2 linked regions of the Paraglaciecola sp. L3A3 genome follow. The protein of the gene in region 2 binds, or shares a complex with, the protein of the main gene of each other region. Links are inferred from orthologs where the notes say so. Each region holds a gene or a part of one and is shown on either strand. Other genes may lie near its edges.

The links. The genes of interacting proteins can lie anywhere in the genome.
Region 1: the proteins of iscU (region 2) and GQR87_RS10940 are in contact, whole or in part, in a solved structure (PDB 5XT5), measured with the Bacillus subtilis proteins. The link is inferred for Paraglaciecola sp. L3A3 from one-to-one orthologs.

Annotation. Positions count from the first base shown.
Region 1 is NZ_CP047023.1:2,615,991-2,620,017, reverse strand. The notes cover bases 553-3,429. They hold GQR87_RS10940 (aminotransferase class V-fold PLP-dependent enzyme), read left to right. Parts: upstream 553-1,086; coding sequence 1,087-2,772; downstream 2,773-3,429. Other genes in these bases: GQR87_RS10930 (purine nucleoside permease), read left to right, coding at 3,356-3,429; GQR87_RS10935 (thioredoxin family protein), read left to right, coding at 2,836-3,333; GQR87_RS10945 (hypothetical protein), read left to right, coding at 556-1,083. In the rest of the region: GQR87_RS10955 (GNAT family N-acetyltransferase), read left to right, coding at 1-60; GQR87_RS10950 (DUF2750 domain-containing protein), read left to right, coding at 155-550; more of GQR87_RS10930, read left to right, coding at 3,430-4,027. UniProt on the Bacillus subtilis protein: Type II cysteine desulfurase that acts as the initial step in the SUF-like Fe-S cluster assembly pathway.
Region 2 is NZ_CP047023.1:1,330,192-1,332,938, forward strand. It holds iscU (Fe-S cluster assembly scaffold IscU), read left to right. Parts: upstream 1-1,057; coding sequence 1,058-1,438; downstream 1,439-2,747. Other genes in the region: GQR87_RS05515 (IscS subfamily cysteine desulfurase), read left to right, coding at 1-980; iscA (iron-sulfur cluster assembly protein IscA), read left to right, coding at 1,462-1,785; hscB (co-chaperone HscB), read left to right, coding at 1,807-2,325; hscA (Fe-S protein assembly chaperone HscA), read left to right, coding at 2,353-2,747. UniProt on the Bacillus subtilis protein: Part of the SUF-like system that mediates the biosynthesis of iron-sulfur (Fe-S) clusters. Acts as a sulfurtransferase and thus transfers sulfur from SufS to SufB.

The DNA.
Region 1 (4,027 bases), 1.3 Mb from region 2 along the record:
TATGTTGACCATATGCTGTATTCAACCTTAAAAACAGAATTTTTTGACAGAATTCAGTAACAAAAGATCTAGATAATAATGTGCTTTATTTCAAACTAGGTAATAAAATATTGTTTTTAACGGAAATGGTAATATCAACCTATAGGAATTGGTTATGAGTTATGTGTCAGCTAAAGATTTTTTAGATTTAAGTAAAATGCTACCAGAGCAACGTTTTGAGTATGCCTTAACCAAAATGATTGAGACACAATACTTGTGGGGGCTTTATGGTAAAAATGGCTGGGTTATGCTCAAGGCCGATGAAGATTCTTGTATGCCAATTTGGCCACATAAAGAATTTGCTACATCTTGGGTAAAAGAAGACTTTCCAGATTGTGAACCCAAACAAATAGATTTTGTTGAATGGTTAGATATTTGGTTACCTGGTATGCAAAAAAATAACACCTTAATTTTGGTTTTTCCTTTAGGTGAAGACGAAGAAGGTATTATTTTAGAAGCTTCTGAAATGCTTGAATGTATTGAAGACGACCTTAACGCGCAAGAAGAATAGTGTCAGTGGCATATGGATTGGGCGATAATAATGCCCAATTCAAAGTGTATATTGGCAACCAGCCGAATTTTCAAGGATTCAATAATTTAGTCACCATTCAGGCCCTTGGCAAAGGAGAAATATTTGCTATTGGCCAAGCTTGTGGCAATGGCTGGCGAAAAGTATTTAATGTTTACAGTAAATTAGTGTTTGCGTTAAATACTAATGACCAAGTTGATGTCAGTCAGTATAAAAGCTGGCAGCATTTTCGTGATCATTCTTTACTTCAAGCTCAATCCAACACCGCATTATTGTTTTCTGAACCTAATTTAGCCGATACATCGAGCCAAAGTTCTGACCAAGATATTCATATAGTGATGGGGAAAACTTATGCTAATTCTTTAACTATTGCATCAAAACTTCTTTGGTTGGATAAGGAATTTGCTATTAACAAACAACAAAATTTAATAGTCTGTCCCTATTTTGATTATCGTCAATTATCAAATATCAAAATCATCCGTTTGGTGGAATTAATTAACAGTGTAAAGGCATAAAGTATGAGTGGTTCAACAATTAGAAACTTATTTGCTAATTTTACCCATCAGCAAGCGAATGATTTAATTTATTTTGATAGTGCAGCCACCAGTTTAAAATTGATCTCTGTTATATCTGCCACTGAAAAATATTATCAAGTTAATACCACAAATGTGCATCGCTCTAGTTATAAAGTGGCTGAGCAGGTGACTCAACAATTTGAACAATCAAGGCGTGATGTTCAACAGTTTATTAATGCCAAAAGTGAGCAAGAAATTATTTGGACTAAAGGAGCAACCGATAGTCTGAATTTATTAGCCACTTGTCTTGGTAAAATTAATTTTTTTGATCCTTGTCGCAATGAAATAATTATCGCTGCTTCTGAGCATCACTCTAATATAGTGCCTTGGCAAGAATTAGCCCAAAGGCTAGGTTTAATCATCAAAGTGATGCCTGTTAATTCTAAAGGAGTATTAGATTTAGCTCAATCGTTACCACTGATCACCAATAAAACGGCTCTAGTGGCTGTGGCTCATGTTTCAAATGCTCTTGGCAATATCAATCCAATTCAAGATCTTATACAACAAGCTAAACTTTTCGGCGCTTTAACTGTGATCGATGGTACCCAAGCCGTTGCCCATATGCCAATTGATGTACAAAAACTCGATTGTGACTTTTATATATTTAGTGGTCATAAAATGTTCGGTCCTACTGGTATAGGAATATTATACGGAAAATTAGATCTGTTAAACAAACTCCCTCCTTATCAATATGGTGGTGAAATGGTTAAAACAGTAAGCTTTAATCAAGGCGCAACCTATCAAGCCAGTCCATTAAAATTTGAAGCCGGCACGCCGAATATTGCAGGTGTGTTAGGCCTTAGTGAAGCAATAAAGTTTATTCAAACTAATAGTCATTTAATTACATCAATAGAAGCTGACCTGTATCAAGAGTTATTACGAATTTTGACTGACATACCAGAAGTTATATTATGGGGCGACACAAGCAACAGCATTTCTTTACAGGCTTTTACCGTCAAAGGGCTAAATCCTTATGACTTAGCCGTGTTATTAGACCAACACAATATTGCTCTTAGAGTAGGTCACCATTGTGCAATGCCCTTGTTCGAAGCCTTAGCTATTGATGGCGTATTGCGTGTTTCGCTGGCATGTTATAACACTCAATATGAACTGCAGTTATTTGCTATAGCGCTAAAAAATTCTATTGCCAGTTTACTCAATCACGATCAAGAAACCTTAACTGTCGAAAGCGCTGAACAACAAACAGATAAGGTTCATCTGGGCTCAATAGCTCAAAAGGTAATGATCGCTAAGGGGTGGGATAATACTTATAGACAATTAATGTTAGCCGGTAAAAACCTGAATAGATTGAATGAGCAAGATAAAACTTCAGATACACAAGTGTTTGGTTGTGAAAGCCAAGTCTGGATCAAGTGTGAACTTGTTAATGGACAATTAGTTTTACAAGGTGATTCGGCTAGCAAAATTGTCAGAGGTTTATTGGCTGTCATATTTGAAGCTTTAGATAATCGTGATATTTCACAAATTATCGGTTTTGATCTACAAGAATATCTAAGTCATTTAGGACTCTCTCGTCATTTAAGTGAATCAAGAGGCAATGGTTTAGCTGCTGTATTTAAAAAAATTGTCGCTTTTTGTGAATTAAAGCTGCCACCAATTAGGTCTTAGTTACTTACTATCTTCAATCTATAACAAAATTACACGAATGTGTTGTCACTTCAAAGGTAAAATATGAGCTCTGTACAAAACACTACGAATAAAATATTAAATAAAAAAAACTTTATAAATCTCGTCAAATTATTAGTTATGGTACTGATTGTGCTTGGTGTAAATCGTGGAGTACAAAGTTATTTAGGTGAGGCTGCTTATGACAGTACTGGCTTAGGTAATTTGTCATATAACGCCGCATTAGAGCAGGCAAAGTCTTCTAACCGTTTGGTATTAGCTGACATGTCCGCTATCTGGTGCCCCACGTGCCGTAAGCTAGATAAAGAAGTTTTGAGTAACTCAAAGGTACAAGAGGTGATCAATCAAAATTATGTGTTTACTCGTATCGAATATGAGTCTGATGAGGGAGAAGCTTTTATGCAACGTTACGATGTTAACGGTTTTCCTACACTTTTAGTATTGAATCAAGTTGGTGATAAGTTGGTGCAATTACCGCTCACTTTTGATCCTGAAAAATTCAAAGACTTGCTAAATCAAGCGACCAATCAATTTAATAAGTAACCTTTAGGAATAAAAATTTGTGATAAAAACTCTATTGAGTCTGGTAATTTTAATCGGAGCAAGCCTTAGTACTTCAGCGGCACAACAGCCAATCAAAGTTAAAGTATTTATCGCCGGTATGTTTGAAATTGGAGCCAACAAAGGTGACAAAGCAGGTGAATTTCAACACTGGTACCTGAAGTATTTTGATGGTCAAGCGCCTATTCAAGTTAAAGGTGCGGCAGGTCCTGTTTTTTGTAATAAATCAGGCGTATGTGGTTCTGTATTAGGTATGGGCAAAGTTGCTTCGTCTGCTTCTATGCAAGCAATTTTATTAAATGAATATTTTGATTTATCACAAAGTTACTTCATATTAAGTGGAGTAGGGGGAACACCTCCATCAAAAGGTACAATAGCAGATGTAAGCTGGGGCACCTGGTTAGTTGATTATGATCTCGGTCATCGCTGGAAGGCCGAAGAAGGCGAAATTGGTAAGCCTACATTTATGCCTCGTAGTGGTTATGAGGGTATCCGCAGCTATCATTTAAACGAAAACTTAGTCAATTGGGCATATACCTTAAGTAAAGATATTCAATTAAAAGACTCGCCCAGTGCTCAAGCTTATAGAACACGTTATCCAGATAAAAGTGCTAGACGAGCTCCTGCTATTACACGGGGAACTCATATAACTGGTGACACATTTTTTCATGGGCCA
Region 2 (2,747 bases):
ACAACCTAGCGATTAAAGGCGCGGCTAATTTTTATGGTAAAAAAGGCAAACACCTTATTACCCTTAAAACTGAGCATAAAGCTGTATTAGATACTTGTCGTCAGCTAGAGCGGGAAGGATACGAAGTCACTTATTTAGATCCTGAGCCTAATGGCTTAGTGGATTTAGACAAGCTAACTGCGGCTATCCGTCCAGATACAATTTTGATTAGTATTATGCATGTAAATAATGAGATTGGTGTGATCCAAGATATCGCAGCAATTGGTGAGTTATGTCGTGAACGTAAAATTTTGTTCCATGTTGATGCTGCACAAAGTACCGGTAAAGTAGATATTGATTTACAAACTTTAAAAGTTGATTTGATGTCTTTTTCTGCTCACAAATCATATGGCCCTAAAGGTATTGGTGCTTTGTACGTTAGACGTAAACCACGAATTCGTTTAGAAGCTCAAATGCATGGTGGTGGACATGAACGTGGTATGCGTTCAGGTACTATGGCTACACACCAAATTGTTGGTATGGGTGAAGCATTCCGTATTGCCAAAGAAGAAATGGTAGCAGAAAACAAAAAAATATTAGCTTTACGTAACCGCTTATATGATGGCATTAAAGACATTGAAGCTGTGTACGTTAATGGCGATATGGAACATAGAATTGCTGGTAACTTAAATGTAAGTTTTGCTTATGTTGAAGGTGAATCTTTAATCATGGCATTAAAAGATATGGCTGTGTCTTCAGGTTCAGCCTGTACCTCAGCTAGTTTAGAGCCATCATACGTTTTAAGAGCGTTGGGATTAAACGATGAGTTAGCCCATAGTTCGATTCGTTTTACTATCGGACGTTTTACTACAGAGCAAGAAATTGACTATGTAGTGGGTGTTATTCGTAACGCTATTGATAAGTTGCGTGAAATGTCTCCACTGTGGGACATGTACAAAGAAGGTATCGATTTAAGTACAGTTGAGTGGGCTCACCACTAAACTGGCAAAGCGAAGTAACAGATTTAAAATTTTGATGGGTTAACATGTTTTAGCCCATATACATTGAGGTAAAGACAATGGCTTATAGTGAAAAAGTAATCGATCATTACGAAAACCCTCGTAACGTTGGTGGTTTTGATAAAAATGACCCAAGTATTGCGACTGGTATGGTTGGCGCACCGGCTTGTGGTGATGTAATGAAGTTGCAACTTAAAATTGATGCAAACGGCATTATCGAAGACGCAAAATTCAAAACTTACGGTTGTGGTTCTGCAATCGCATCTAGTTCTTTGGTTACTGAGTGGGTAAAGGGTAAATCATTGGATGAAGCTACCGCTATTAGTAATATGGATATTGCTGAAGAATTAGCTTTACCTCCAGTAAAAATTCATTGCTCAATTTTGGCTGAAGATGCCATTAAAGCAGCAGTTGAAGATTATAAAAGCCGTCAAAAATAATTAGTTGTAGTAGGAGTTAACCAGTGGGAATTAAAGTATCTGAATCCGCCGCGCAAAGAGCCCGTACCTTTCTTGAAAATAGAGGATCTGGCATTGGCTTACGTTTGGGTGTTAAAACCACTGGTTGCTCTGGCTTAGCTTATGTACTTGAGTTTGTTGACGAAATTAATGAAGATGACCAAGTATTTGAAGATAATGGCATTAAAGTTATTATCGATGGTAAAAGCTTAGTATATTTAGATGGTACTCATTTAGACTTCACTAAAGACGGATTAAATGAAGGTTTTCAGTTTACCAACCCCAATGCTAATGGTGAGTGTGGGTGTGGTGAAAGTTTTAACGTTTAATTTTTTATTTGATCAGAATTGATGAATTATTTCGAGTTATTTAATCTCCCTGCTTCCTTTGATGTTGATCTCGCAGCTGTTTCTCAAACCTACCAAACACTTCAGCGTTTAACTCATCCTGATAAATTTGCAGGTGGCAGTTCACAAGAAAAATTGTTGGCAGTGCAAAAAAACGCACAAGTTAATGATGCTTATACTATGTTGAAGTCTCCCCTGCGCAGAGCAGAGTACTTGTTAGAGTTAAGAGGTATTGATCTTCAGCATGAACAACAAACGATCAAAGATACTCAATTCTTGATGCAACAAATGGAATGGCGTGAAGAATTAGCTGAGATAGAACAACAAAGTGAACCTTTAGATGCCCTTGAATCTTTAGATGGCGCCATTAGCCAAGAAATTTCCGGCGAATTAGCACAGTTAAAATCGTATCTGCAGCAGGAAGCCAATCAACAAGCGGCTGAGTTGATCCGTAAGTTGAAATTCTTATACAAGATGCGTACTGAAATAGAGCTAAAAGAAGAAGCACTCAGCGACTTTTAACTTCAAACAAAAAGAACGAATTAAATCATGGCATTATTGCAAATATCTGAACCTGGCCAAAGTGCCGTACCTCATCAACGTAAACTAGCAGTGGGTATCGATCTAGGTACAACTAACTCTTTAGTCGCAACCGTTCGTAGTGGTGAAGCATCAACTTTACCTGACACAGCTGGCCAACATTTGTTGCCTTCAGTGGTTCATTATCTTGCACAAGGTACTATTGTAGGTGCAGAGGCTATTCAACAAGCCAGTAGTGACCCAGTGAATACCATCGTTTCTGTTAAACGATTTTTAGGGCGCTCTGTAGAAGACATTCGAGCTGCTTATCCAAATTTGCCTTATCAATTTTCTGGTTCTTCATTATCTCCCGTTATGCAGGTTGTTTCAGGAGAAGTGAACCCTGTGCAAGTTTCTGCAGAAAT